4 regions of the Alteromonas sp. LMIT006 genome follow, and region 4 is predicted to be linked to each of the others. Evidence: predicted binding sites of a transcription regulator. Region 4 holds the regulator's gene; each other region holds the start of a gene.
What was found. Region 4 encodes sigma-54, which starts transcription at its own class of promoters, with help from an activator protein. Its sites were predicted from a motif close to GTTGGCACGNNNNTNGNNT; they were not measured.
Positions count from the first base shown of each region.

Region 1: the regulator sigma-54 is predicted to act here: its motif matches at 6,491-6,509, upstream of glnK (P-II family nitrogen regulator).
Region 2: the regulator sigma-54 is predicted to act here: its motif matches at 3,542-3,560, upstream of NLG07_RS01560 (TorF family putative porin).
Region 3: the regulator sigma-54 is predicted to act here: its motif matches at 1,917-1,935, upstream of NLG07_RS03015 (ANTAR domain-containing response regulator).

Region 1 covers NZ_CP101291.1:349,256-356,921, forward strand. Annotated here, with positions in the region: gene ggt (gamma-glutamyltransferase) at 1-129, opposite strand, end outside; gene NLG07_RS01655 (S9 family peptidase) at 254-2,305, opposite strand; gene NLG07_RS01660 (response regulator transcription factor) at 2,374-3,039, opposite strand; gene NLG07_RS01665 (ATP-binding protein) at 3,029-4,636, opposite strand; gene NLG07_RS01670 (ammonium transporter) at 4,864-6,102, opposite strand; gene glnK (P-II family nitrogen regulator) at 6,113-6,451, opposite strand; gene NLG07_RS01680 (hypothetical protein) at 6,570-7,643, shown strand.
Region 2 covers NZ_CP101291.1:322,584-330,249, reverse strand. Annotated here, with positions in the region: gene NLG07_RS01580 (aspartate aminotransferase family protein) at 1-800, opposite strand, end outside; gene NLG07_RS01575 (aminodeoxychorismate/anthranilate synthase component II) at 1,032-1,598, opposite strand; gene trpS (tryptophan--tRNA ligase) at 1,614-2,618, opposite strand; gene rpe (ribulose-phosphate 3-epimerase) at 2,631-3,305, opposite strand; gene NLG07_RS01560 (TorF family putative porin) at 3,652-4,272, shown strand; gene NLG07_RS01555 (hypothetical protein) at 4,392-4,787, shown strand; gene NLG07_RS01550 (DUF2970 domain-containing protein) at 4,805-4,990, shown strand; gene NLG07_RS01545 (Dam family site-specific DNA-(adenine-N6)-methyltransferase) at 4,996-5,823, opposite strand; gene NLG07_RS01540 (SPOR domain-containing protein) at 5,726-6,121, opposite strand; gene aroB (3-dehydroquinate synthase) at 6,287-7,354, opposite strand; gene aroK (shikimate kinase AroK) at 7,383-7,666, opposite strand, start outside.
Region 3 covers NZ_CP101291.1:641,775-649,440, forward strand. Annotated here, with positions in the region: gene NLG07_RS03010 (nitrate reductase) at 1-1,266, opposite strand, end outside; gene NLG07_RS03015 (ANTAR domain-containing response regulator) at 1,270-1,875, opposite strand; gene moaA (GTP 3',8-cyclase MoaA) at 2,188-3,186, shown strand; gene NLG07_RS03025 (molybdenum cofactor guanylyltransferase) at 3,222-3,803, shown strand; gene NLG07_RS03030 (molybdopterin-synthase adenylyltransferase MoeB) at 3,810-4,559, opposite strand; gene glp (gephyrin-like molybdotransferase Glp) at 4,559-5,812, opposite strand; gene NLG07_RS03040 (AbgT family transporter) at 5,897-7,441, opposite strand; gene NLG07_RS03045 (UvrD-helicase domain-containing protein) at 7,500-7,666, opposite strand, start outside.
Region 4 covers NZ_CP101291.1:185,289-192,954, forward strand. Annotated here, with positions in the region: gene NLG07_RS00840 (sodium-dependent transporter) at 1-669, opposite strand, end outside; gene NLG07_RS00845 (SDR family NAD(P)-dependent oxidoreductase) at 735-1,478, opposite strand; gene NLG07_RS00850 (thiol-disulfide oxidoreductase DCC family protein) at 1,475-1,873, opposite strand; gene msrA (peptide-methionine (S)-S-oxide reductase MsrA) at 2,002-2,541, shown strand; gene mgtE (magnesium transporter) at 2,566-3,924, opposite strand; gene NLG07_RS00865 (HPr family phosphocarrier protein) at 4,000-4,278, opposite strand; gene rapZ (RNase adapter RapZ) at 4,281-5,138, opposite strand; gene ptsN (PTS IIA-like nitrogen regulatory protein PtsN) at 5,159-5,602, opposite strand; gene hpf (ribosome hibernation promoting factor) at 5,605-5,892, opposite strand; gene NLG07_RS00885 (RNA polymerase factor sigma-54) at 5,921-7,378, opposite strand; gene lptB (LPS export ABC transporter ATP-binding protein) at 7,433-7,666, opposite strand, start outside.

The DNA of each region.
Region 1 (7,666 bases), 160 kb from region 4:
AGTCGCGGCCATCCCGTGTTGCGCGATGACTTCAGAGCGCGAGGCAAAGGGCTTGCCGGTGACTCGGTCGTAGGCGTGGGCTGTAGTGACGTTTATTAGCAGAACTAAGCTGATTAAGTGTTTCATCATGGGATGTTGGTTTTGTTATTGATGATGAATTAACTTTATCGGATTTTTGGTGGATTGGCCAATTTTTAACACCACCAAAGTATACACATCGAGTGTATACCTAGGGGATGGTGATTGTAAGAACTCAATTTCGATACTTATCAAACCAACCAATAATATTTTCTATCTTCCCTACCATCCGCGACGGCCTAGACGCAATTCCATGCGACGCACCGGGTACCTTGACCAGCACAGTCTCCACTTTGCGTAATTTCAGGGCTTGATAGAACTGCTCGGTTTCTGACATTGGCGTACGCTTGTCATTCACACCTGTTATTAATAGCGTCGGTGTTGTGACGTTGCCCACCAACGACAGCGGAGAACGTTGCCAATAGTGTTCGACTTCTTCCCAAGGCATGCCGGGAAACTGATGCGGAATTTGATAGAGCCCACTATCGGCCGTTAGAACCTTTGATAGCCAGTTGATTACCGGTTTCGCAACGACAGCCGCTTTAAAGCGATCAGTTAAGCCAATGGCGTATGCGGTGGCAATGCCTCCGGCTGAACCTCCGGTGATAAATAGCTGATCTGGATCGACCAAGCCCTTATCAATTAAGGCATCAACACCTGACATATGATCGGCAAAATCATATTTTGAGGAATATTTGTTTTGCAGTAACAGCGCAAAGCGTTCGCCGTAACCCGTACTGCCTCGATGATTGTTATAAAATACAATATAACCTTCTGCTGCCATACGTTGTAGCTCTGCCGTAAACACCGGACCATAAGCCAAATGTGGGCCACCGTGGATTTCAATGATCATCGGGTATTTTTTGGTAGGGTCATAGTCTGGCGGTAAGATATACCAACCTTGAATTTCCTCGCCGTCTATGGACGATGTATAGGTAATTTCTTTGACTTCGCCAAAGGTTTTATGCCCGAAGATATCTTCATTCAGCGCCGTTAGCTGCTTTTCTGCACCGTCTTTTTTGACGAACAAATCCGCAGGTCGGTCAGTGCGTCCACGAGTGAACGCCACCGTATCCCCCACAGCATAAAACGTCCCACTGGTGTAAGGGCGCCCGAGAGACACCCCGCCCATCCCTTGCAGTACAGCCGAATGCTCCCCATCCAGCGTCACATAATCGACTTGCGTAACGCCACGACGCATTTGCTGATAATACAATCCCTCATTGCCGCGCCAGTGATAATTGCTCACGATGTTATCCACATCGGCACTCAACTTGCGGTCATTTGAGCCATCAATATTCATCACATGTAGATAGGTATTGCGATAGGCGAGTTTTTTGTTATCGCGCTTGCCATACGCAATCATCTCACCATTTGGCGAGACATTTGGGGCAAATTCGCGACCCGGTGCGGAGGTTATTTGGGTGATTTGACCGTCCATAGACACCGCATAAATATCGGATTCTGCTGGTTCATATTCCCAATTATCTGAACGATTGGCGGAGAAAAAAATCTGCTCACCGTCCGCAGCAAAACTCAAACTTCCACGGTGATGATAATTGCCCGAAGTGAGCTGGCGAGCGGTCCCACCCTCTGCTGGCACGATAAAGATATGGGTGTAAGCCGGGTCTAACACGCCTCTGCCATCGGCTTGATACCGTGCTTTATCAATATATTGAAATGGCTGCGCCCACTTTGCGCCTTTGGGCTTGGCTGGCATTTTGATCCCGAACGGACGTTCGTTAGAGTCAACACTCATGGTAAATGCGAGCTGATTGCCATCTGGGGACCATGTCAGTGAGCTCGGTGAAGAGGCTAGATTACTGACAAGCGCAGTTCGACCACTGACCATATAACGCACATAAATCTGTGGTTTGCCATCTTGTGTAGAGATATAGGCAAGGCGATCACCTGATGGAGACCAACGCGGCGAGTAATAGTTACGTGTTGATGATAACAATGGCTCATGTGACTGACCTGCGACATCAGCAATCCAAATGCTTGAACGCGTGCTGTCCGTCATGATGTCATTAGAGCGACGGACATAGACGATGTGTCTTTGGTCTGGCGAAACCTGAGGAGATGTCGCAACTTCTAAATGAAAAATATCTTCGGCAGTAAACTTATGAATTGCACTTTGTTCTATAGCAAAAGTGGGTGAAGCGCTAAGTGATGTTACAGACAGTAAAAAGAATGTTGCACAGAGGCGAATATATCGAGAAGGCATGACCTAAGTCCTTATAATTCAGCTTTATGCCAATATTCACATGTCAAATGGAGTTTCTCAAGTTTTGGTTAAGATTTTTTTATAATGTCCTCGGAACTAAGTATGCCGTGTTTCAGTACGTATTGTGTTATATCAAAACTTGAATGAAAGCCGAATTTTTTGTAAAGGTTCAACCTGTGCGAATGCACGGTCTTAACTGATATATCCATGTCAATTGCAATTTTTTTAACGTGTTCACCTTTTGCCACTCTTAAAAAAACCTCTTTTTCTTTCGGGAATAAATTTTCATATATTTCAAGCTGCTCACTAGCTAAGTCAATCTTTCTGCTAATATCATCTGAAAAATACTGTTTGCCAAAAACGACATCTTCAATAGCATTTATGATGTTTTCTGAAGCTTCTCTTTTGTGAACAAAACCATCTACATTCATAAGCTTAGCTTCTTTCAAATATATCGTGTTTTCGTGCATACTAATGACAATTACCTTACACTTAAACCCCATCGACTTAACATGCTTTATCAACTCATACCCATTCTGTTCATTCGGTTGAAGGGATATATCTGTAATTAATACGTCGGTATTACACAAGACTTCGGCTTCTAGGACGTCTTCTACAGAACTAAACTGGTGAATTTTTAGCGGATTCAAACCTTTTTGAATAATATTTGCAAAGGCCTCCCTGACCATACAATGATCATCAACAATTGTTATTGACAATTTACTAAAGTCCATCTTTCAAATCTCCACTTGTTGTCAAAGGTATTCTTATCGATATTGCAAATCCATCAGTATTAGTAATGATGCAAATGCCTCCGAGGGTTGTCACACGCTCATTGATAATTTTTAAGCCAAACCCGCCTGAAGTGCCTATACTATCTTCTTGCGCGTTACCATTATCTTTGATATTTAGATGTAATATTTCGTTGGTTTGTATCAACTCAATTTCAAACTTGTTTCCAGAGGAATGTTTGATCGCGTTATTTACAGCCTCTTGGCATATTCTAAAAATCGCAGTCTGCATAAAACTGTTTAGCTCAACAGTCATATTGACCTTGGGTTTATATGAAATGTCACTTAGTTCTAATTTTTGAGCAAAATAATCGCCTTTGAGCGTTTCGATTAAACCAAAATTATCAAGAACACTTGGCCTTAACCAATGCATCAACTCATATATACTTGAATAGGTTAGGTTCAACTGCTCTTTGATTTTATCAATGTGCTTATCTTGATTATCATGTTTTTCCAGCATGTAAACAGAAGACTTAAGGACAATGATATTCTGACCAATTTCGTCGTGTAACTCACGTGATAAATACTGCCTTTCTTGTTCCTGAACAGACAATATTTGTTCACTCAACTTGGTTAATTGTGAGGTCATCTGTTCTAAGTTTTTATTTTTATCCTCTAATGTTTTTTTCGCCTTAAGCATCCCGTATGTCATACGACGATGTTCTTGTAGTACCGCAAACGTAAAAAAACCCAGCAATAAATAACTCAGAATAAAGGGTAAATAAATCTGTAATAATTCACTAGTGGCATTCGCCAGATAGATGAACAAAGCGGTAACCAGTAATAAAGAATAACTTAATGCCGCAATCGGCCCAAATCGTGATGCGATCAAGAAAAACGGTATGATTATGGCGATTCTTATGAGGTACTCTAACTCAGGAGATATGTAGACAAGAACCGCACAGGTGAAAAAAATGACACCTATGGTTCCCTGGAGTCTGATTGTGGCTTTTTGAGTGATTCGATATTTATTCTCAGTGCACCATTTTATAACAAAGAGTATGAGCAGTGCATAAAACCCGACAATATACCCAGAGATTTGAATCGCGACCAAGAATTCAACATATCTATCAACGGGAATAAAGGAAAAGAACCCACTTTTAAAATAAGCCGGTCCGGCCAAGTACACTAGGCGATAAACCATAGATAAAAACGTTATCCAAAATACCCCTCTGACAGTGAACCAATCATCCACCAATTTAAGATAGAACGCATAAATTATGGCGCCAGTAGAGAGTTCCATAGAATAATAGAATAGGAAGGTTTTGACGGTATCAATTGAAATACCTGCGTCATTTGCGATATTGACGTGGTAATATGCATCCGAACCTATAATGCTGCAAAATAAGAAAACAGCCCACATTCTAAATGGTAAAACGAATAGCGTAGCGACTCTAAGAGCGTGTGGGAAATAAAAATTGACCAAGCCCTGATGGATTTCAAAGTATCCACTTAACCAAATAGCAACATAACCCGAAATAAACGCAAATATCCCCACATAACAATAATGTATGTTTTGACGTTCATCAAACAGACGCATCGCGATTCCTAGGACTGCACTTCCTTTATTGCATATTACCCAAATTAAATTATTTTTACATTAGGAGTTATTCTTAAATTATTTAACGAAAAAGCCCCTCAAAAAGAGGGGCAAGGACACACTTAGACCAAACTGGTTTGCTCATCCATGAGCTCGGGTTCCATTACAATGTTATGTTTCCTTGTTATCCCGTTCCTTCTTATTACTATGAAAACGATTGTTGGTAATTACTTTGATGTAGTGAAGTCTGGGTAAGCTTCCAAGCCACACTCAGCCACATCAACACCTTCGTATTCTTCTTCTTCGCTCACACGGATACCCATAGTGTATTTGAGAGCGAACCATACCGCCAAGCTGGTTGCAAAGACCCAACCAAAGATGGTTAATGCACCGACGATTTGACCAAGGAACGTCACTTCGCCGTTAGTGAATGGAACTAGTAATAGACCAAGAAGACCCACGACTCCGTGCACAGAGATTGCACCCACTGGATCATCGATTTTTAACTTATCAAGCGTGATGATTGAGAATACCACTAACACACCACCAATGGCACCAAATAAGGTAGCAAGAGCAGGTGTCGGTGTAGAAGGCTCTGCGGTAATCGCAACAAGGCCTGCCAACGCACCATTAAGCGCCATGGTTAAGTCTGCTTTACCAAATAAGATTCGAGCGACCAGTAACGCTGCCACAGCACCACCGGCAGCTGCCATGTTGGTGTTCATGAAGACCACTGCAACGGCATTAGCACTTTCAACTGTCGCGGTAGCCAAAACAGAACCACCGTTAAAGCCAAACCAACCCATCCACAAGATGAAGGTACCTAATGTCGCAAGAGGCAAGTTACAACCTGGGATTGCGTTGACTTTACCGTCTTTGGTGTATTTGCCTTTACGAGCACCAAGCACTAACACGCCTGCTAGAGCTGCTGCAGCACCAGCCATGTGTACAATACCTGAGCCTGCAAAGTCTGAGAAACCCAATTCGCCAAGGTTATACATGCCAAATACATCAGCGCCGTTCCACGTCCATGAACCTTCCATAGGATAAATAAATCCTGTCATGACCACGGTAAACGCTAAGAAGGCCCAGAGCTTCATACGCTCAGCAACCGCACCAGACACGATAGACATGGCAGTTGCCACGAATACGACCTGGAAGAAGAAGTCCGCAGATGGTGCATAAGTAGCAGGATCTTCTAACACGCCCGTTGCGCCATCGCCGACGATGCCGTCTAATAAGATGCCCGCGCTGCCATACATAATGTAGTAACCGCAAATCATATACATGATACAAGCGATCGCGTATAGCGAGATGTTTTTGGTGAGGATTTCAGTGGTGTTTTTGGCGCGTACAAGACCCGCTTCTAACATCGCAAAGCCTGCCGCCATCCACATGACGAATGCACCGCAGATCAAAAAATAGAACGTATCTAAGGCATAGCCTAATTCAAATGTTACTTCCATGACTATCTCCTTATAAAGCGTCGTCGTTTTCTTCGCCAGTACGGATCCGCACCGCTTGTTCTAAATCGTAGACAAAGATTTTACCGTCGCCGATTTTGCCTGTCTTAGCCGCATCAGCAATGGCTTCCACCAAGCGTTCTACTTGGTCGTCTTTGATCGCAATTTCGAGTTTTACTTTTGGTAAAAAATCCACTTGGTATTCGGCGCCACGATATAATTCGGTATGACCTTTTTGACGACCGAATCCTTTTACTTCGGTGACGGTCAAACCGTCAATGCCGATCTCTGAGATGGCTTCGCGTACATCATCAAGCTTAAATGGCTTAACGATAGCAGTTACGAGTTTCATGTAGTTCTCCTGAATCAATATTATTTATCATAGTTAGTATTCCAACATTTGTGCCAACTTTAAAAAACATTATATTTCAGTGGCTTAACTTTATTTTCACATGGAATGCATGGTATTTATGCACCATATTTTTTCAATGAATTTTGATTTGCACTTTTTTGGTGCTCGATTTTGGTGCGTTCGCAATGACAACCAAACGTGGCGATTAATAAGTCACATTGAACCTTTTGCCTTTTCGTGTTTCTATACACGCATGCGCCAAGAACTTGCTGATTTTTCTATAATAAACACTGATATATTGCCCGAACCATCTGGCCATAATGCTTCACGTATGCTCTTGAAACCCAAGGTATCATCAGTGGGCTGGTTCGTGTTGGGTTCGCTTGTCACTCATCTCATTATCATGGCTGGGTTTGCACAACAACACTGGTCTGTCCCTGTCGATGTAAGGGGTGACCAACCTCGTATACAAGCACAACTGGTCGAAATCCCTTTACCTCCAAAGGTCTCCACCGAGCTCCCCAAAAAAAACGTCAATCCCGTGACATCCAAACCAATACCCGAACCAGTTATCGAGCCTGCGGTCAACAAAGCCATTGAACCCGAAATGGGTCAACCACAGGAAACGCTTGTCCCGCCACCTTCACCAACTTCACCAGAATCATTACCTGCAGAAACGTTCAGTACCGCTATGACGCCCTATCCAGTAGTTGACGTACCGAAACTTGATTTTCGTACCCAAACACCCATCGTCCTGCAAGAATCGTTCAAAACGAATACTTTGTTATCTAGTACCTCAATATTGCCTAAAGCGACCCGTGACTACTTGCAAAATAATCAAGCATCTGAATTTGCTGAGCTCAGCTTTAATGCATCCGGGCAGTATCAAATTGATTTGATATCACCTGAATTATTCAAAGCGCCAGAGCCTCTGACCAAAGAAGCGCTTGCGATGAAAATCATTATGCAAAGTAAAATCGATATTGATTGCGCCAGTGCACTCAACCAAGCTTTGGTCATGAATAGCGCGTTCACGGTAGGAGCTTTATTATGTGAGGACAAAGGGGATGTGAATTCTTTTATCGAACAGCGTCTTGCTGAAAAACGCCCTCAACCGCCGGTTATTGGCAGTGCGAAATTAAAAGCGTTAGCGGCATCAGCTCCCACATCGCCCAAACAAACGCCAGGGTAGCTCACGATGAGTTGTCTACATCC
Region 2 (7,666 bases), 140 kb from region 4:
ATCGCTTTGGTAGTCAGCATTGCACCGATAGGAATTCCGCCACCCAGGGATTTGGCTGTGGTCAAAATATCTGGCGTCACGCCCAAGCCCATATAGGCATAAAGCTCACCGGTTCGACCAACTCCTGATTGGACTTCATCAAAAATTAATAACGCATTGTGTTTATCACATAGCTCGCGCACCCCTTTGACAAACTCAGGTTCAGGACAAATAATCCCACCTTCGCCTTGTAGCGGCTCCATCATAACGGCACAGGTATCATCATCAATTAACGCCGCAAACGCTTCTAAGTCGTTGTATTGAGAATGACTAACGGCGCCAGGTTTTGGGCCGAAACCGTCTGAATACGCAGGCTGTCCGCCCACAGTTACGGTAAAGAAGGTGCGGCCGTGGAAGCCTTGGGTAAAGGCAATGATTTTGTCTTTTTGAGCACCGTGATGGTCAAGTGCCCAGCGTCGAGCAAGTTTTAAGGCAGCTTCATTAGCCTCTGCACCAGAGTTACAAAAGTACACCGCCTCAGAAAATGTCGCATCATTGAGCTTTTTAGCCAATCGCAAGGCCGGTTCATTGGTGTACACATTAGATAAATGCCACAATTTTTCACCCTGTTCGCGCAACACATTGACCAATTCTGGGTGGCAATGACCTAAGACATTCACAGCGATCCCACCTGCAAAATCGATAAATTCTCGACCATCTTGATCCCAGACACGAGAGCCTTGACCTTTTACTGGCACCATCGCGGCAGGGTTGTAATTAGGCACCATCACATCATCAAATGTCGCGCGATTAACTTGCATATTCTTTACCTTTTATTTCGTTTAATGTATCTAAAATACGCCTTTTTCGGCCTGGTGTAAATGCCTTTATCCCTTGTAAAATAAAGGGTTTTGCGGGTTTTGCATAAAGCATGCATAAACTCTGCATAAGTATCCGAACTCAGTTCAAAAAGTGTGCGTAAATATTTAAAAATATTTTTTATCTTTTTTAATCGCGGGTCAAAATGACCAAAAAGCGCATGCTAACTTCGACTAAATTTGTAATAAGAAGTTGTTTAACACGGCATGACCGTGTTCTGTCAGAAGCGACTCAGGATGAAATTGCACGCCGAATAGGCGTTTTGTAGGGGCTTCGATTGCCATGATAACATTGTCATCAGTTGTCGCGGTAACGACAAAACCACTGGGTAAGCGGTTTGGCTCGATGACTAAAGAGTGATATCGGGTGACGGTAAATTGCTCAGGTAGATTGTTGAATAATACGCCACTGGCTGTGCGGATGGTCGATACTTTACCATGCATTGCGTGTGGTGCTCTTATGATATTAGCTCCAAAGGCTTGTGCAATCGCTTGATGTCCCAGACACACGCCCAAAATTGGATAGTGAGTATGGCACTGCTTAATGACTTCTAAACTAATGCCAGCCTCATTCGGAGTGCATGGTCCGGGTGAAATTACAATCGCATCTGGAGCAAGTGCCCCGATTTCATCAAGGGTTATCTCGTTATTTCGTTTGACCACTACTTCGCAACCTAGCTCAACAAAATACCGAGCTAGGTTGTGGGTAAATGAATCGAAGTTATCAATGACTAAGATCATGTTTGGTGTCGTGTGTTATTGGGCAGGAATGAACCCCAGCGCACGATAAGCATCAGCGAGCGTTTTTGCTGCTCGAGCAGAGGCTTTTTCGGCACCCTGATGCATGACTTCTTGCAAATAAGCTTGGTCACTGCGAATTTCTGCAAAGCGGGCTTGAATGGGCTCAAGCATGCTCACAACAGCATCTGCAACATCGCTTTTGAGGTGACCGTACATTTTATCAGTGTACTCAGGAACCAAATCATCAATACTACGACCTGTGGTGCACGATAATAACGACAAAAGATTCGAGACACCGGCTTTGTTCTCAGGATCGAAATAAATGTTCGCTTGCTCATCAGAGTCGGTCACGGCACGCTTGATTTTTTTAGTGATTTTTTTGGGGTCTTCTAATAATCCAATAAAGTTATTAGGATTGTCGTCCGACTTTGACATCTTTTTGGTCGGCTCTTGCAAGCTCATGACTCGAGCACCTGCTTTTGGAATATGAGGCTCAGGTAAAGTAAAGACATCGCCGTATAAATTATTAAAACGCGTGGCAATATCTCGGGTTAATTCAAGGTGCTGTTTTTGGTCTTCACCTACAGGTACTTCATTGGCTTGGTATAACAAGATGTCTGCTGCTTGCAACACGGGATAACTGTATAAGCCGACATTGATGTTGTTTTCGTTTTTAGCAGATTTGTCTTTGAACTGGGTCATGCGATTGAGCTCACCCATTTGCGTGTAGCAGTTTAGCACCCAGGATAATTGTGCGTGTTCAGGGACGTGCGATTGCATGAAAATCGTGCTTTTTTGTGGGTCGATACCGCAGGCCAGGTACAACGCAAGGCCATCCAAACAAGCAGCTGTCAAATCAGCCGGATTTTGACGCACTGTGATCGCATGCAAATCAACAATCATGTACAAGCAATCATGTGTTTCTTGCATGGCAACCCATTGTTTGAGCGCTCCCATGTAGTTGCCAATTGTAAGTTGTCCAGATGGCTGACAGCCACTTAATACCACAGGTTTTGTCATGTTCTATTTCTCTTATGATGTTACAGTGGCAAGTTGCTCGCGCATTTGCGATATCACTTGCTTATAATCTGGTTGATTAAAAATCGCCGAGCCTGCGACAAACATGTCAGCACCTGCAGCAGCCACTTCTGCAATATTGGCAGGGCCAATTCCACCATCGACTTCAATGCGGATGTCCGGATTCACCTGAGCGCACAATGCTTTCACTTGCGCTATTTTGGTCAACGTATGGGGGATGAATTTTTGTCCGCCAAAGCCCGGATTAACCGACATTAATAACACGTAATCCAGTTTGTATAATACGTGTTCTAGAATGTGTAATGGTGTTGCAGGGTTTAACACTAGTCCAGCCTGGCAACCACCAGCCTTAATCAATTCTATACTGCGGTCAATGTGTTGCGACGCTTCAGGGTGAAAGCTGATCATGCTTGCACCGGCTGTAATGAACTGTTCAATTAAACTGTCGACTGGCGATACCATTAAATGCACGTCAATCGGGGCAGTAATGCCATAATTGCGCAATGCCTTACAAATTGGTGCGCCAAAAGTAAGGTTGGGGACATAATGGTTGTCCATTACATCGAAATGCACAACATCCGCACCCGCATTGATGACAGAGGTAACCTCTTCACCAAGACGAGCAAAATCTGCAGACAATATGGAAGGGGCGATTAAGTAGGGTTTCATCTGGCCGGCCTTTTGGATATGGAAAAAAATTTTTAGCATTTTACACGAGATTACCTCTTTATCCCAAATGCAATCTCAGTTTAGGTAAATACAAGTTATGTAACGCTCTTATGGTGATGAGCTAGGATGGGGCGCTATGCTCAATATTGGTGCAATTAAGCCATTTGCGAGTTTAAATAAATGTAAAAATCTATTTATTTTATTGTTTTAGTTCTTATTAAACAACAGCTTACAGAGTTGGCTCGTATTTTGAATAACTTTTCGTAAGGCGAACTTTATTTGCTCAATTCCTCTAAAGCACTGTCGATAAGTGCTAAGAATTTAATTTTACTCAATGGAGAAACACATGAAACTAGCAAAATTAACCGTAATCGGTGCTGCTTTACTATCTACAACGGCTATGGCTGATTGGTCTGCAAATGTTGGCATTGTATCTGACTATCACTTCCGTGGAATCCAGCAAACGGAATCTGCATCAGCCTCTGCGGGTGTTGATTATGAAAATGGTGGTTTTTATGCCGGCGTTTGGACTGCTGAAGTTGAAGATGGTCTGGAAGTCGATTTATACGGTGGGTACGGTTTTGACATCACTGATGGAGTAAGTGGTAGCATCGGCTATACCACCTATCAATACACAGGTGATTTTGATTCTGCTTATAACGAGTTTAACTTTGGTTTAAGCGCAGGTATGTTCAGTCTTGAGTATTCAGTTGGTACATGGGATGGCCCAGTAGGCGCCGAAATGGACGTAGATTATGATTTTGTTGGCCTAACGGTTGCAGGTGAAAACGGTCTGTATGCGACGGCTGGTTTCTTTGGTAAGGACACTGAAGGCGAATACTTTGAATTTGGTTACGGTACATCGGTGGGTGAGTTTGATGTAGGCTTAGGTCTAGTCGTAAGCGGTTCTGACCTAGATGATTCTGAGTCTTTGTACTTGTCTTTGAGTAAATCATTCGACTTATAATTTTTGAACTTATTTGTTTAAAAAGTGTACTAAACGAATGCTAGGTGTTCACGCATCTAGCATTTGTTTTTATAGGAAAGTGGTTTATACTTAATACATATATTCAACTAGGACAGGTTATGGTTATTTCAAATAAAGTAGTAGCCTTTGCGGTTTTCGCGGTTGCAGTAGTAGGCATCGATTCTTACTTGGCACATAGCAAAACCAAGGATTGCTATGCTTTTTTGCAGACCGATTCCATGTTTTCCATAAGTGATGTTCATTCGACATCTTTGGTGTCTAACCCATTAAGTTCAATCACTCGTCCCTCCATACCAGCAGAATTATCTCAAACCGCTCAAAAACAACTCAATCAATGTCTTGCCGCCAAACAAAATGAAGTAAGCTGGTTGGATTGGGTGTTTTCTGATTCTAATTCAGGGACATTTCATTACCTTGATTTGCTCGAATTACTCACACCGAATAATAACAATGATTATTCGTCAGGTGGGGCAAACCGTCCTAATACGCAATAGTTTTTTTGAGAACGATTGTGAAACCAAGTCTTTGGCAAATTATCAAATCCGTTGCGGCAAGTGCCATCGGGGTACAATCCCAGGCTAATTACGAACAAGATGCTAAAGCAAATTCTTTTGTGCCTTATCTCATTGTTGGGGTTATTTTTGTATTGTGTTTCATTGCGACCTTGGTGGTTTGGGTCAAGGCAATGTTAGGTTAGCTTGATTAAGCGCTATAGATCGCAAGCAACTCCCTTACTTTCACCCTACCTTGAGCGAGACGTGAAATTGAGCGATGAACCTGTAAGCGTTTTATCCGAGTGGCTTCCGTGTAAAGTTGCCGGGTTTCTGAAATATCGTGATTGGAAATAACGGTAGTAATACCATCTTGCTGAGCACGTTTAGCGCATTCAACCAGACGCATCTGTTCTGAGTGAGAAAAAGCATTCCCCGCATAAGTAGTAAAATGCGCGGTCACCGTAAGAGGGGTGTACGGCGGATCACAATAAATCACATCACCTTCTTGGGCTTGTGCAAAGACATCAGCAAAATCCCCTTGCATCAACTGAGCCGATTGTAATTTGGCGGACATTTGGTGTAGTTCAGGTTCAGGATAATAAGGTTTTTTATAGCGGCCAAATGGTACGTTATAACCACCTTTGGAGTTATAACGACACAAGCCATTAAAGCCATGACGGTTGAGATACAAAAATAAGCACGCGCGGCGAAATGGTTCACTACACTGATTAAACTCATCTCGTAAGGCATAATAAGACTCTGCGGAATTGTGTTCTGGAGTGAACATATCACTGGTTGCATCGATATAACGAGAAATGTCAGATTTGAGTGCTTGATAAAAACCGACCAAGTCCGCATTCATATCATTGAGTAAGTACGATTCATAACTTGTATTTAAACAAACAGAACCGCCACCGACAAAAGGCTCGATTAAGCGATTAATGCCGCGTTTTGGAAGACAGCGTTGGATCTCTGGAACTAACTTTTTTTTGCCACCTGCCCATTTTAAACATGCGCGGTGTTTGGTTATTCTCATCAGTTACGAGTATTTCACGTTGTACTGCAAGACTTGATTTAGCAAATGGGCCTGCAGCAATGATTTCTGGTGGCAATGAGTTTACAATGCTGAGCGCCTCTTGCCTAGTTGCAAAATCAATATTGAGCAGCAGAGCATACCAATTGCCTCTGAATTTTTGGGTTTGATACAGCCATGTTTGATCCTGCAAGGCATGAGTTTTAACGTATTGCATGATTGCATCGTGGTCTTGCACACCGACTAATTGCAATAACCAAACGTTATTAGGCAAGCTGAACAATACGTCATTATCGAACATATTTTGTTCTAAGCTTGAGTCCTAGAGCTCGTACAATAATTGCAGCTCGGCGACTGTCTCGCCGATGACAATAATTCGCTGTGACGAGTAATGAATTAAGTGATCAAGTCATTCATGTAGTTGTGATATCAGGATAAGCCCCGTGTGATGGGGCTCATTTTATGGTTAAGCACCTAAAATTTGTGTCAAAATTTCAGTATCCACTGCGTCGGTAACAATCGCCGAACCAATACCGGTAGGTAAAATATAGCGTATATTACCCGCCTGTACCTTTTTGTCGTGTGCCATATGTTTTACATAGGTTTGATAGTTCATATCTTCAGGACCGACAATGGGTAAGTCAAACGCCTCAAGTAGTGCTTCAATGCGTTGACAATCAGATGCAGTCACCATGTTATGCGCCATAGCGACTTTTGAGGCAATATTAATACCAGCTGCAACGGCTTCACCATGTAACCAGTTGCCGTAGCCCATTTCGGCTTCAATAGCATGACCAAACGTATGTCCTAAATTAAGCAAGGCACGCAGTCCACGCTCTTGCTCGTCCTGCGCCACAATCTCGGCTTTAATGGCGCAACAGCGCTCAATAGCATAGCGCAAGGTTGGTAAATCTAAGGCTTTCAGGGCGGCCGTGTTTTGTTCCAACCAGGCAAAAAATGCCCCATCGTAAATCACACCGTATTTGATAACTTCGGCCATCCCGGCAGCAAATTCTCTTGCAGGCAAAGTATTCAATGTTTTAGGGTCGATGAACACCGCTTTGGGTTGATAAAAAGCGCCTATCATATTTTTGCCAAGCGGATGATTGACGGCTGTTTTACCGCCAACCGATGAGTCGACTTGTGATAACAATGTCGTTGGCATCTGGATAAAATCAATTCCGCGCTGAAAGCATGCCGCGGCAAAACCAGTTAGATCGCCTATAACCCCACCGCCTAAAGCGATTAACGTAGTATCTCTCGAGGCATGTTGCTCGAGTAGAAACGTCTGGATTTGCTCAAAGCGCGTTAAGTCTTTGTATTGCTCGCCGTCTGGTAATACGATATGCGATACAGCAAAACCGTCCAACGCGTTTTCAACTTGCGATAAATACAAAGGCGCAATGGTTTCGTTCGTGACGATGACAACTTTATTGGTTTTCACTAAAGGTGAAATAGTTGCTTGGTTTAAGCAATCTGGAGAGATGATAATGGGGTAGCTACGCGCCCCAAGTTCAACGGTAAGAGTGTGCATGGGGCGTTTTGCTCATAATTTAACGATATTAGTGACCGATTTTTTGCATGATCTGATTGGCAACCGCACGTGCGCTTTGCTCGTCAGTATCGACAATATAGTCTGCGACTTCTTCATATAATGGATTGCGCTCTTCGGCAAGCTTGGTTAGTACGATTTCAGGATCGTCTTCTTGTAATAATGGACGACGTTTGTCGCGCTGAGTACGGGCAACCTGCTTATCAATGGTTGTTTTGAGATAGACCACAATACCTCGGGCAGATAGACGGTTGCGTACTGCTGAATTGATAATAGAACCACCACCGGTTGCAA
Region 3 (7,666 bases), 460 kb from region 4:
GCATTCACATGAGGCCAAAGCCTGTTCGATGGCGTTGCGATTGGGCAGACTCACCACAGGGTTGGTTGCCATAATCCATACGGCTTTGACTCGTCCTGAGCCGATGGCTTCGAACAAATCCACCGCTTTTAATCCCGAGGTGTGACACATAGTCGGAGATTGCCAAAAATCCTGTACCCAATCTCGATGTTGCTTGGTCTCGATATTCATATGTGCGGCGAGCATATTTGCGAGTCCGCCGACCTCTCGTCCCCCCATCGCGTTGGGCTGGCCAGTGATTGAGAAAGGCCCCGCACCGGGCTTGCCGATTTGCCCTATCGCAAGGTGGCAATTGATAATGGCATTGCATTTGTCCACGCCTTGTACGGACTGATTAACGCCTTGGGAGTAAAAAGACAATGCACTTGGAGCTTCCACAAACCATAGATAAAATTGTCTTATCGCCTTTTGACTGACTCCACATATCGCACTGACTTCGGCCAGTGAGTAAGCTGAGGCAGACACTGCAGCCTGCGTGAACTGCTCGGTGTGATGCGCAACAAACACATCATCCACAGCACCATTTTCAATTATAAAATTCAGCAAACCATTAAATAAGGCAATGTCACTACCTGGCTTGATCGGGAGATGCAAATCAGCGATGTCACACGTGGCGCTCTCGCGAGGATCGATAATGACAATTTTGAAAGAAGGATTGTTCGCCTTGGCTTGTTGCATGCGCTGGAACAAGATCGGATGCGTCCACGCGGCGTTTGAGCCCACGAGCACCAGCATTTGTGTGAGATCGATATCTTCATAGCATGTAGGCACCGTATCACTGCCAAAACTGCGCTTATAGGCGGCCACGGCAGATGACATACACAAACGAGAATTGGTATCGATGTTAGCTGAGCCTATGTATCCTTTCATCAGCTTATTGGCGACATAATAGTCTTCTGTCAGGATTTGCCCAGAGACATAAAAGGCCACAGCATCTGGACCGTGCTCTTGAATGATTTGATTAAATCGCTCAGCAACCGCAGCGCTCGCAAGTTCGTTCGAAACTGGTTCGCCATCGACAACCGCATTTAATAATCGGCCGTCTCTACCCACAGTATCGGCCAGATGCGTGCCTTTCACACACAGTTTGCCATGATTAGCAGGATGGTGTTGCGTGCCTTTAACGGCCGTAATTTTGTCATTTATGACGGTTGCATCGACCCCGCAGCCAACGCCACAATAAGGACATGTGGTGCATTCTACCGATTGCTTAAAGTGCGTCTTCATGGGTTAACCCAAACGCTTAGATTGATTGAGCCAAAGGTGCGACATGTCGATGATGGTTTTGGCTACTTCTTCCATCTTTTGTCCCTTATCCATGGCCATCTTCCGAATGGTTTTGTACGCCTCTGCTTCAATCATCCCTCTTTGCTCAATTAAAATGGCTTTGGCTTGCTCAACAAATTTTCGCGACGCTAGAGCGGCCTTCGTATCTGCAAGTTCCTTGTGCAAGCTTTGAGCGTGATCAAACCGAGCGATGGCGGTGGCTAACACATCAGGTGCGCGGTGCCATTCGGCATCGCCTGTCACATAGGCGCTGATATCAAGCGCGATAAGCTTTTCCATCAGCACGGCGTTGTATTGTCGTGCAAATATCACCACAGGAATAGGGTGTAACTCACGTAAGATGTGCAAAGCATCTAATGCACTGCCCAGGTCAGTATCCGAAGCAATCATCAAAGCGTCTGGCGATTCTATCTGTATTGCCTTTAACATCTCAGCACTGGCTCCTGCAAAGGTTTTTACGCGATAAGGTGAAGTGGTTAATGCTTCAGATAATTGGGTCAAACTCAGCTCATCTTCGGCGCATACCAGTACGCATGTGGGTTGACTCATTAGGCATCCTGTCTGATTAAATAAAATAGGGTGTCTTAATAAATCAAGTATCATACCAATAAGGCAATTCATTGATTTTATTGATATTAAACAATGTGTTTACAAAATATATTGTTGGTTTTCGTGCAGATTGAAACAAAATGGAGCAGATTTTTCATTGAATGCACTCTATTAGGTCATTTCTTGTAAATACACTAAAAAAATTCATATTGTGCTTAATTATCTTATTGTTTTATATGGCTTTACTACATTGGTATGGTTATTGAAAGGCCAATCAGATGAATACGAACAACCTTATTTAAGAAGCCCTTTATGCTTGTTGATGGCTATCAGCGCAAATTTGCTTACGTGCGATTATCAATCACCGATGTATGTAATTTTAAATGCAATTACTGCTTACCGGATGGCTACGACTGCAGTGATAATAAAGTCCAGGGCAATGGTTGTGCACAGCAAGCTGATTTAAGTGTGGCCGAGATAAAGCGTTTGGTGAGTGCTTTAGCTGCTGAAGGCGTCAGTAAAATTCGTATCACAGGTGGAGAGCCGGGATTACGCAAAGATCTGACAAAGATCATAGAAGTCATCGCGCAGACTCCAGGGATAAAAGAAATCGCCTTAACCACCAACGGCTTTAACCTAAAACGCAATATCGAAACTTGGCAACGTGCCGGATTGACCCAACTCAACGTCAGCATTGATAGTCTCATACCAGAGCAGTTTCAGCTCATTACCGGCTCTCGTCAATTTACACGCGTCATGGATGGATTACAAAAAGCCATTGCGTTGGGCATACCCTGTAAAGTGAACACCGTCATGTTGGCTCAATATAATTTAGGTCAGTGGCATCAGTTTTTGCAATGGATCAAAACAACGCCGGTTTCTTTGCGTTTTATCGAACTGATGCAAACCGGCGACAATACAAAATATTTTCATGAGAACCATGTTAATGCAGAGCATTTTTATCGGCGTTTACAAGCACGTGGCTGGTCACTGCAAGCCAAATCCGACACAACGGGGCCAGCCCTGACCCTGACGCATCCAGATTACGTGGGATCCATCGGCTTTATCATGCCATATAGCAAAGATTTTTGTGCAAGTTGTAATCGCTTACGAGTTACTTCGCGTGGCGCCATGCATCCCTGTTTGTTTGCGGATGAAGGACATTCTCTGAGACACCTGTTGCAAGACGATTCACAACAAATGCTGTTGCAACATTGGCTCAGACAACAACTGCTCACTAAAGCAAAAGCCCACCAGTTACACGAACAACAAGTGGGTGCAACCAAACATCTCGCCATGCTCGGTGGCTAGCAAGAAAAGGTATTAAGTCAAATTAGGGAGCACAGATGCACATTACAGGCGTTATATTAGCGGGCGGTTTAAGCCAACGCATGGGACAGGATAAGGCGACCTTACAGCGCAACGGACAATCCATGTTGGCCTTTGGCTGTGAATTATTACAAGCACTGCCTATTCAAGATATTGTGATCAATGCCAATGTGTCACACCACACCCCCTATGAGGTGATAGGTGACGACTATCCCAAGTGCGGTCCGCTATCAGGCTTGCATACGGTGATGAAAGCATTACAGCACCGCACAGATGCCCTATTATGTATTCCAATCGATCAGCCGCTAATGACCACTGAGCCTTTGTTAGAGCTGATAAAAGCAGGTCAGTCGTCACACCATGTCGTGCATTTTGATCAGCAACCTTTACCTATCTGGTTGCCGATGCAAATTGCCGTACTGTCCGAATTAGAATCAAGACTCACCCAACCACAGCAAAGCAAAGGTCAGTATCGTCTCGGGGATTTTTGTCGCTGGGCCAAGGCAATGATTTTACCAGTTTTAGACCCTAGCATTTGGCTCAATACCAATACCCCAAAACAGTGGCAAGAGGCTCTGAATGCGGCACCTAAAAATTAAAGCGTGTCACTTCGAGCACACCTGACAATCAGGGTGGTGTGATATATCAAAAATGCGACTTTGCATGGTCGCCCCATCAAATAACAACCATTGATTGTGTAGTGGTATAGCACATTGACTGATGATCTTGAGCGCCTCCGTAGCTTGCATCGAGCCGATGATCCCAACCATTGGAGATAAGACACCGGCTTCACTGCAACTCATCTCTGGTGCACGAAAGTGGCTCGATATACAGGCATAACACGCCGAATCATCACGGGTAAAAAAAGTACCTAATTGCCCTTCATAACGGATGACCGCGCCACACACCAATGGCACCTGCGCTTGATAACAAGCTGCGTTGATCGCGTTGCGCGTCACCAAATTATCAGTGCAATCCACCACACAATCATACTCTTTCACGTCGTGCCCAGAAACAAATGGCATATGCATAGCCTTGATGTGACAACTTGGCGCGAGCGCCTTGAGCGTATTTTTGGCAGAATCTACTTTAGCTTGTCCAACCGAATCGGGCTGATGCAAAATTTGTCTGGGTAAGTTACTCGCTTCAACGTCATCCAAATCTTGCAACGTCAACTGGCCCACACCTGAGGTCGCCAAAAACTGTGCAACGGTGCAGCCTAGTCCGCCTAAGCCAACAATTAATATATGTGCTTGTAACAGTCGCTCTTGCCCTTCGAGATCAAACGATGGCAGCATGATCTGACGCGAATATCGCAGTATTTCAGAGTCACATAAGACTTCGTTCTTCTCCATTAGCCCTGTACTGCCGGGTGAAATAACGAAATCTGTACTTGTTCACCGGGCATAATGTCCTCTCGGTCAGATTCAAGTAACAGCAAGCAGTTGGCTCGACTGATCCCAGATAAAATCCCCGAACCTTGTCCTTTTAACGCCGATACATGCAGATGCCCGTTTTTATGAACTTCATAATACCCGCGTTGAAAATCCTTGCGTCCCGCTCGTTTGCGAATGCGCTCTTTGGCAATCGCCCAAAACGAGGGTAACTCGGTCGGTGTTTTGCCTTGCATCATTTCAAGTGCGGGGATGACGAGTTGTTGAAACGTGATCACTGCAGACACTGGATTGCCTGGTAAGCCAAAAAATACACTGTTGCTCAAGTGCCCAAACGCGAAAGGTTTACCTGGTTTCATGGCCACTTTCCAAAAGTCCACCTCACCCAGCTCCGCCAATGCCGTCTTAACAAAATCGGCATCGCCGACTGACACCCCACCAGAGGTAATAATCACATCGCAATGACGATTTGCTTCCATCAGCATTTCTCTTATTACATTTAAGTCATCTTCGACTATCCCATAGTTCAGGACTTCACAGCCTAAAGCTTTTAATGCTGAGCACAGAACATGGGAGTTGGTATCATAAATCTGTCCTTCCGCCAGAGGTCTGCCAACTTCTTGCAATTCATCACCAGTGGCAAATAGGGCGACTTTTATTGGCTCTATCACATTGACTTGAGCAATGCCCAATGACGCTAACAGCCCAATGTCCACAGAAGATAACTGATGCCCTTTCACAAAAACCGGCGCGCCAAATGCGATATCTTCGCCACAACGACGTATGTTACTCCCTTGTCGCGGAAAACTCTCAAGTCGGATCATATCTCCTTTGCGCTCGACTAACTCTTGCATCACGACTGAATCGGTATTGGGTGGCAGCATAGCGCCAGTCATGATCCGAGCGCATTGCCCAGGCTCTAAAGCTTTATGTGGCACATCGCCCGCTAGGACGGTCTCAACCACGATGTATTCTAAGGGATTATAGAACTGACTGCGTTGCGCCAAAGCATAGCCGTCCATCGCTGCGTTATCGTGCGGAGGTACAGACATGGGTGAAATCACATTCTCCGCCAAAATCAAATGATGAGCTTGTTCTAGGGGAACGGATTTTGATAGACCAGAATCAGTATAAATGCGCTTGATCTGGGCAAGCACTTGTTTTTTTGCACTATTGTAGGGCATCATCCGTGATGCAGTATCACATATCGTCATGTTTCCTTTACTCTTGTTGTTATACCAATATCACTAGAGCAAAGGTTGTTCCAACTTTTGACTATAAAAAGTAATTACCGCCAATTATGATGGTATGTATTCATAACTCGCGCCCACACCCAAAGGAATACCAAGGCTCCAGTAGATGAGGAAAAACGACGTCCACAACACCAACAAACATATACTATAAGGAAGCATTAGGGAGAGTAATGTTCCAATCCCAGTACCTTTAACATAGCGCTGACAATACACCACGACCAATGGGAAATAGGGCATTAATGGGGTGATAATATTGGATGAGGAGTCACCCAAGCGATATGCCGCCTGCGTCAAATCGGGTGATATACCCAGCTGCATCAGCATGGGGACAAAAATAGGCCCCAACAGCGCCCATTTTGCCGAGGACGAACCCACAAATAAGTTCACAAACGCCGTCAACAAAATGATCCCAACAATTGTCACCATTGCCGGTAATGCAAGCCCTTTTAAGAAATTCGCGCCATTCACCGCCAACAACACGCCCAAGTTCGATTTGCCAAACGCATCAATGAATAAGGCACAGAAAAACGCCATTACGATGTAATAGCTCATTCCCTGCATTGCTTTGGTCATCGAATCAATCATGTCCTTGGTGCTTTGGTACGTCCCCGACAAATAGCCGTACACAATACCCGGTAGCAAAAATAACAAGAAGATAATCGGCACTATCGACTGCATCACTGGTGCGGCAAAGGTCGTAAGAGAGCCGTTGGTGTCACGCATCGGGGAGGATTCAGGGTAGAGGATGGCAAATAATGCCACCAGACCTGCTAATAATGTAAACGACGCCCAGCGCAACGCACGGATTTGTGTCGTATCGAGTTCTTCAAATGTAGGAATCTCATTCGGGTCGCCATCTACCTTGGTATCGGCCAACCTAGGTTCAATTACTTTGTCCGTGAGATACCAAGCAATTCCAATGATCACCAGCGAAGACGCCGAGTTAAAAAAGTAATTGTTGAGCGTATTGACCTGAATATTGGGGTCAATGAGTTGTGCAGCTTCTTGCGTAAATGACTGCAGCAACGGGTCAATCGCCGACGGAATGAAGTTCGCGCAAAAGCCACCACTGACCCCAGCAAAGGCCGCTGCTATTCCCGCGAGAGGATGTCGCCCCATCGCATAAAAAATCACACCAGCCAATGGGATCACTAATACATAACCTGCATCGGTTGCCGTGTGCGACACAATCGCCACAAGCACGACCATCGGTGTGAGCAAGGTGCGCGGCGTCGAGTCTAAGATGCGTTTGAGTCCTGCGCTAATGAACCCAGAATGCTCGGCAACGCCAACCCCTAGCATGGCCACTAGCACTACTCCCAACGGCGCAAACCCAGTAAAAATGGTCACCATGCGACTCATAAAGTCGGCTAATGCTGCGCCAGTTAGGAGGTTATTGATCTCAACTGGCTGGCCAGAACGCGGATCGATAGCCTCAAAAGTCATCGAAGAAAAAATGGCAGAACATGCCCAGACCACGGCCAGACAAATGGCAAATATAATGGCGGGATCGGGAAGCTTATTACCTGCGCGTTCGACTTTATCGAGCGCACGCATGACCCAAGTGGATTGGTTGGTTGCAGTATTCATGATGCCTTCCTGTCTTGTTATTGTTATTGCTCATCAATCTTATAAAAAGAATACCAACTTATCGCTGATATGCAAAGTGCGCCACGCTATTGGCTAAAAAGTCCGTCAATCTTTGGTTAAAGCGCCCGTCATATTGATGATAACTGACGATGAGTTTGTTTTTGGGACGGCTCAAGGCAACATACAACAACCGCTTACTCTCAGCAATTGCCGCTTCGCGCTCCG
Region 4 (7,666 bases):
CAATGAGAAAAACGCTTGAGATAGCGCACCATTGACGACACCTGAATCTATTTTACTGATATCAGGAATAAGATAGAACTGCACCCCTAACATCGCATTGTCTTGTAACAAGACAAATATCACCATGCCAATCAGCATAAAGAACAGAGCCGGCATCAATATTTTTGCGCCTCGCTCGATCCCTTCTTTGACCCCGCCTTGCAAAATTAAGTACATAATCGCTAACACGGCGACCAAATAACCGAACACTTTGCCCGAATTGATAAACTGACCAAAATTATCCGGATTGGCTAACTGCGACAAATTACCGGTTACCGATTCAACCAAGTAACCCAATATCCATACTGTAATAACGGAGTAAAATACGGCGATCATAAACGGGGTGATAATTGACAACCAGCCCGCAATAGACCATTTTGAATTGGGTGCGAGCTTCTTATATGCACCGAGAGGATCACGCTGAGTATGACGACCAACAGACATTTCTGCCATCATCACTGGCAGGCAGATGAAAAAGACAAATACCGCATACATTAATAAAAATGCACCGCCCCCATTTTTGGCCGCGCCAACAGGAAAACCCACCAGATTGCCGATCCCCACAGCGGAACCTGCAGCTGCCAAAATAAAGCCTAAGCGAGAACCAAATTGCTCGCGAGATGCGCCCATATCACTATCCTAATTATTGTTTTTATTTCGGCAATAATAGTATCAGTGTTGCGCCAGAATGTCATTTACCAAGGAATATTTTGCGCATCCCAATCGACATAATACGGTGAATGTTCGGCCTGTGCGGATTGTAACTGTTGAACCAGACATTCTGCGGTAAATGCAGGTGTGAAGAGTTTTTTTTGGGGTACATTCGCTTGAAACGGCTTGGATAATCCAGTGTCTACTGTACCGGGATGATACGCCATCAATGTAACCTGCTTATGTCGTCTTGCGTACTCTATCGCCGCATTTTTGATCACCATATTCAAAGCGGATTTAGATGCGCGATAACCGTACCAACCCCCTAAGCGATTATCGCTAATACTACCGACACGTGCCGAGAAAAACGCCATGGTTGTCGGCGCGTTTTTTGCCACAACGGCTGGAAGATTTTTTAACCACAGTGTTGGCATAATGGTATTCACTGTAAAATAGTATTGCATCGCGTCTGCATTGATATCTTCAAGGCGTTTTTCCGGCTTAATGCCCAACTCTGGATTGTGCAATAAGCCAATCGTACACACTACATAGCGATAGGTTATACCTTCTGCTTTGCGGGCAGAAATAAACGCTTTGATCTGTGATTCACACGACGAGTCAACCTCAAAATGCTGAACACTGCCTCCAAAGTCTTTCTGTGGAAGGCTTCGAGATACCGCATCAATGTAAGTGACTGAAGCACTTAGCAGAAGTTGTTCTATCACCGCTTGAGCAATGCCACTGCTTGCACCTATTACTAGAGCACGTTCACCGTTGCTTTCAGTCATACTTTTCCTTGGGGATTAGGGCCACATGTGGAACATCGTTTTTGACCAGTTAACCAATACGAGATGGTATAACGATGTTTGGCAAATATATGATAAGCGTGGTCAGCAAACCACCTAATGACCGGCCAACGCAATGGTGCATACAACCAGCCCTTACCGACTAATGACCAAGCTAAATGTGTTACATCAAGCCCGGTAATCAACTCTCCGGTGTCAGTCATACCGTGAATCCGATTATTTAATGCATGCCAATCCATGTTTGGGTACCGCTGTACAAAATCTGGCGCCATAATGTCCTCGAAGCGCAAATGACCATCTCGATTGAGCTTGCGCAGGTGAGACATTTCTTTTTGGCAAAGTGGACATTGGCCATCATAAAATAACGTTAAGGTCATATACTTTCTCCATATAACAAAATAAATACGGACAAAATGACATTTAGTGCAATTATTTTTTTGCAATACTTGATCAATGTGCTTCCAAACACCATAACAATAGCTAATAAAATGTGTTAGAGAATAAAATGTCCAAATTAGAGCAAATCACATTGGCCGGCGGATGCTTCTGGTGCATTGAGTCTGCCTTCAACCGAGTCAAAGGTATTGAACATGCCGTATCAGGTTACAGTAACGGATCCGTCATTGATCCTACCTACGAGCAAGTATGTGCTGGTGACACCGGACACGCAGAAGTCGTACAACTGACATTTTACCCAGAGCAAATCTCGTTAGAGCAGATCTTTGAAATATTCTTTGCCCTGCACGACCCGACGCAACTTAACCGCCAGGGCAATGATATTGGCTCACAATATCGAGGCGGGATTTATTATCACAACGAAGCACAGCATCAAGCCGCAATTGCTTTCATTGCCAAGCTGAGAGCCGATAAAATCTATGACGGTGAAATTGTCACAGAAGTGTTGCCGCTAGAAAATTATTATGACGCAGAAGATTATCATCAGGACTATTTTAATAACAATCCTGGAAACACTTATTGTAACTTTGTCGTTGGTCCGAAGTTAACCAAGTTTAAACAAACCTTTGCCCAGATGCTCAAAGATTAAAGCGCAGTAGCAACGCTGTACGGACTAAATCAAAAATAGCGTTGCCGTGCCAAGAAAGGCAAAAATCCCGACGACATCGGTGATTGTAGTCAGAATAACACTCCCTGCAAGAGCCGGATCTATTTTGAGTTTCTTCATGATCAGTGGTAATGTCGCGCCTGACAAACCGGCCGCGACCATGTTCATCATCATCGCAAACGCGATGATCACACCGAGCTGAAAATCTTGTTTCCACAATGCGACAACCGTAGCAATCAACGCCGCCCAAATCATCCCATTGAGAAAACCAATCGCAAGCTCTTTGCTGATCAAAAACTTTTGGTTGGATTCATTGACGTGCCCTAGTGCCATACCCCGTATAACAAGAGTCAATGTCTGATTACCGGCCACCCCACCCATGCTCGGCACTATGGTATTGAGGATGGCAAGCACTGCTAATTGTGCCAGTGTTTGCTCAAACAAATCAGACACCATTGCCGCGAGTAAAGCGGTAACCAAATTCACTCCTAACCAGACAGAGCGGCGTTTGGTCGATTGCATGACGGGCGCAAACGTATCTTCTTCGTCATCAAGACCGGCCATACTCATCATTGAATGCTCAGCGTCTTCGCGAATGATATCAACCACGTCATCAATCGTAACCCGACCAACCAGAAGGTGATTCTCATCGACAACGGGCGCCGATAACCAGTTATAGCGCTCAAACAACATCGCTACTTGATCATCAGGGGTACTCACAGTGATTACTTCTGGCTCTTCATCCATGATCTCAGCTACCGTCATCTCAGAAGGAGAAGTCAGTAAGCGAGTCACAGGAACACTGCCGATTAACACATCTGAGCGATTGACTACATAAAAGGTATCGGTGTTTTCAGGTAGTTCTCCGCGCAATCTGAGATAACGTAATATCACATCAATCGAAACATCCGGACGTAAGGTGATGGTGTCGGTATTCATAATGAAACCGGCGGTTTCTTCACCATAACTCAAGGCTTGCTCAGCACGCTGGCGGTCTTGGGCATCCATCGAATCAAGAATATCTTGTACTACGTCCACCGGCAAGGTACTGAGCGTCTCAGCCAAGTCATCCGTATCCATGTCCTCAAGTGCTTCAACGACATTATCTGGCATCATTTTACTAATAATACCGTTACGCACGTCTTCAGACAGTTCTTCTAAGACGTCACCGTGATAATCCGCATCGAGTAATTCCCAAAGCTCATCACGGGTTTTACTTGGACTGGATTCGAGAATCAGGGCAACATCACACGCGGGAGTTTCATGCAGGATCTTGCGCACAGAAACAAACTTACCGGCGTTAAGTGCGTCGATAATCATGCTAACTTGGTTGACTGGAGTGGGCGTGGCTAAGAGTTCTGCCATAACTTAAGTTCCACACTGTGCGCGTTTGGAATATGTTAATGATAAACGAAAGATGGACAAAAAGAAATTGAGAAGTTAGTTATCCTCTTCTAAAAACTTTGTACAAAACAGGGTTTTAACTGCCTCAAATGCTTCTTCAGCATCGTCGCCTTCTACTGTTACCATAACTACTTTGCCTTGCGACCCCGCGAGTAACATTAGTCCTAAGACACTTGAAGCGTCTGCGGTTTTATCACCAATTTGCAATGTAATAGTCGAGTTGAATTCGCCAGATATTTTGGCTAACTGAGTCGCAGGTCTAGCATGCAACCCTAAGCGATTGACGATAGTGAGTGCTTCACAAATTTTTGGCATGGTTAGTTTTTCTCATTACGCTGCAATTCACGATGACGAATTTGCACATCTGGGTACATATCCATTATGTTCTGTTTGAGTTGTTCTGCAACATACACAGAACGGTGTTGCCCACCTGTACACCCAATAGCAACCGTTACATAACTCCGATTATTGCGCTCAAGATGGGGTAGCCATGTGGTGATTAAATTTTGGATCTGCCAGATAAACTTGCTCACAACGGGTTGTCCGCCAAGAAAATACTGAATGGGCTTATCCAAGCCAGTAAAGTGCTTTAATTCCGGCTCCCAGTGAGGGTTGGGCAGAAACCTGGCATCAAACACGTAGTCTGCATCTTTGGGTATGCCATACTTGAACCCGAATGATTCAAAAACCAACACTAAGCGAGTGCTTTTTTTGCCCAAAATCCGCTCTTTGACTATTTCAGCTAAGTCATGCACTGTGAGTTTGTCAGTGTGGATCACCAAATCGGCCCGTTCTTGTATCGGCTCTAATAATAATTTTTCAGATTTAATTGCTTCTTCTAAAGAACGGTTATGGCGTGATAACGGATGCAAGCGTCTGGTTTCGCTATACCTTTTCAACAAGACGTCTTTTGAGGAATCGAGGTAAACAATTGACACATCCCATGCATTCGGTAGATAGTCTAGTATTTCGGCAAGCTCGTTAGATTCTTTGGGTAAGTTACGAACGTCAACACTCACCGCGACCTCATGGTACTCGTTTGTCAAGGTTTGTGTCAGTGCTGGTAATAAGTTTACCGGAATATTATCGACACAATAATACCCTAGATCCTCAAGGGCGCGCAGTGCAATCGATTTGCCCGAGCCTGAACGTCCACTGATAATAATGAGTTTCATATAGGCTCCTAAAGCTCGGGTTATTGCAATGCGTCGATGATTTGCTGTGGAATGGTAGCTGCGCGGATCTGACTGACTATGTGCTCATCATTGAGTTTTGCAGCAATGGCTGCGAGCGTTTGCAAGTGTCCTTCTATTTGCTCTTCGGGTACCAGAAGTGCGAAAAAAATATCGACGGGTTCATTATCTACCGCATCAAAATCCACACCCGGTTGTGTCGTTAAAACGACCGCGATCACTTCTTCAATATTGGCTAGACGACCATGCGGTATGGCAATCCCTTTGCCAATACCAGTTGACCCCATCTTCTCACGACCGACAAGACTTGCCAGTACTTCAGCTTGAGGCACATCTTCTAGCTGACTGGCAACGACTTGAGAAATGGTTTCTAAAATACGTTTCTTGCTTTGACAAGAGACCGCACATAAAGTGCGGTCTATATCGAGTAAATGTTGAATGCTCATGATTAATGACGCTGAAGCTTTTCCTTGTGCTTAATCACTTGACGATCCAGTTTGTCAATTAAACTATCAATCGCCGCATACATATCTTCGTGTTCAGAGGTTGCAAACACCTCACCACCATTGAGGTTCAATTTAGCTTCGGCTTTCTGTCGAATTTTTTCGACATTCAAAATCACTTGTACATTGTTGATATGGTCAAAATGACGCTCGAGTTTCTCAAATTTCGTATCAACATAATCCCGTAGTGAATCAGTAATTTCAACGTGGTGACCAGTCAGGTTTATTTGCATAATTGACTTCCTTTTTGTTTCATTGTTTTTAAACCAAGCTTTTGCGTTGGCTCGAAGATGGGATGTTCAAAGACTCCCGGTACTTTGCAATGGTTCGCCGCGCTACTTTGATACCTTGATCGGCTAACACTTCTGCAATCTTGTTATCGCTGAGCGGTTTCACTGTGTTTTCTGCCGCTACGAGCTTTTTAATTAATGCGCGAATCGCTGTTGATGAGCATTCACCACCGGATTCTGTTGCCACATGGCTAGAAAAGAAATATTTCAATTCAAAAATACCACGAGGCGTATGCATGTACTTTTGTGTAGTGACACGAGAGATAGTGGATTCGTGCATATCTACCATTTCAGCTACATCATTAAGCACCATTGGCTTCATCATCTCTGGACCGTGCTCAAAAAAACCTATTTGCTGTTGCACAATACAGTTTGCGACCTTAAGCAATGTGTCATTGCGAGATTCCAGGCTTTTAATAAACCATTTGGCCTCTTGTATGTGCGATTTGACAAACTGGCTATCTGCGCTATTGCGTGAGTTTTTACTCAATGCTGCATATTGTTGGTTAATATTTAACTTAGGTAAGCTATCAGGGTTAAGTTCGACTAACCAACGTCCGTTCTTTTTGACCACGCTCACATCGGGAATGATGTAAGATGGGGCCTCAGTTTGTATAACACTTCCCGGTCTTGGGTTAAGTGTCTGTAATAACAGCATTACTTCGCGTAGCTCTTGTTCTTTTAGACGCGTTTTGCGCATTAAAGTTCGATAATCTTTTGCTGCAAGCAAATCGCTGTATTCGGTAATAATGTCTTTTGCTTCTGCTAGATATGGTGTGTCTTGGTCAAACTGACGAAGCTGAATCAATAAGCATTCTTGTACATTCCGAGAACCGGAACCCACGGGATCAAACATCTGGACCCGCTTAAGGACACACTCAACTTCATCGAGTTCGACATCCTCAATATCAACAGCTTCAAGAATTTCTTCGGTTGAAGTCGTCAGATAACCGCTGTCATCAATGCTATCTATGATCGCGAACGCTATGGCACGGTCGGTGTCTGAAAAAGGGGTTAAATCTACCTGCCAAAGCAAATGGTCTTGAATATTCTCAGTCGTTTCACCTTGGTAAACACTATCATCGTCACCACCAACCGTGTTTGTCATCGGTGCAGGAGCTGAAGATGCACTGTAGTACTCATCCCAGGTACTGTCTAATGGCAAATCGTCCGATACATTATCGGATTCCAGCGCCTCATGAGATGAAATAGAATCAGCACTAGCGGATTCTTTATCTTGAGATTCGTCGAGTGATTCGGTATTGCTAGAAAAGTCGTCTTCCACTTCTAGTAGTGGATTTGCATCAAGAGCTTCTTGTATTTCTTGTTGTAAATCCAGTGTAGAAAGCTGTAGCAACTTAATCGCCTGCTGCAGTTGCGGCGTCATGGTAAGTTGTTGACTGAATTTTAGTTGCAGTGAGGGTCTCATCTATATCCTTAATCTAACCTAGCAGATAACATCCAAAATACCTGCATGTATTGATTATAGCCTAAATTGTTCCCCTAGGTATACTTCCTTAACTTTTTGATTATCAAGTACTTGCGAAGCTGTACCCGAAGCAATCAATTCCCCTTGGCTGACAATGTAGGCTTTTTCACACACATCAAGTGTTTCACGCACATTGTGATCTGTAATCAGTACACCTAAGCCTTTGTTTTTAAGTTGCTGAATAATGTGTTTGATATCCCCAACAGAAATTGGATCAACACCAGCAAA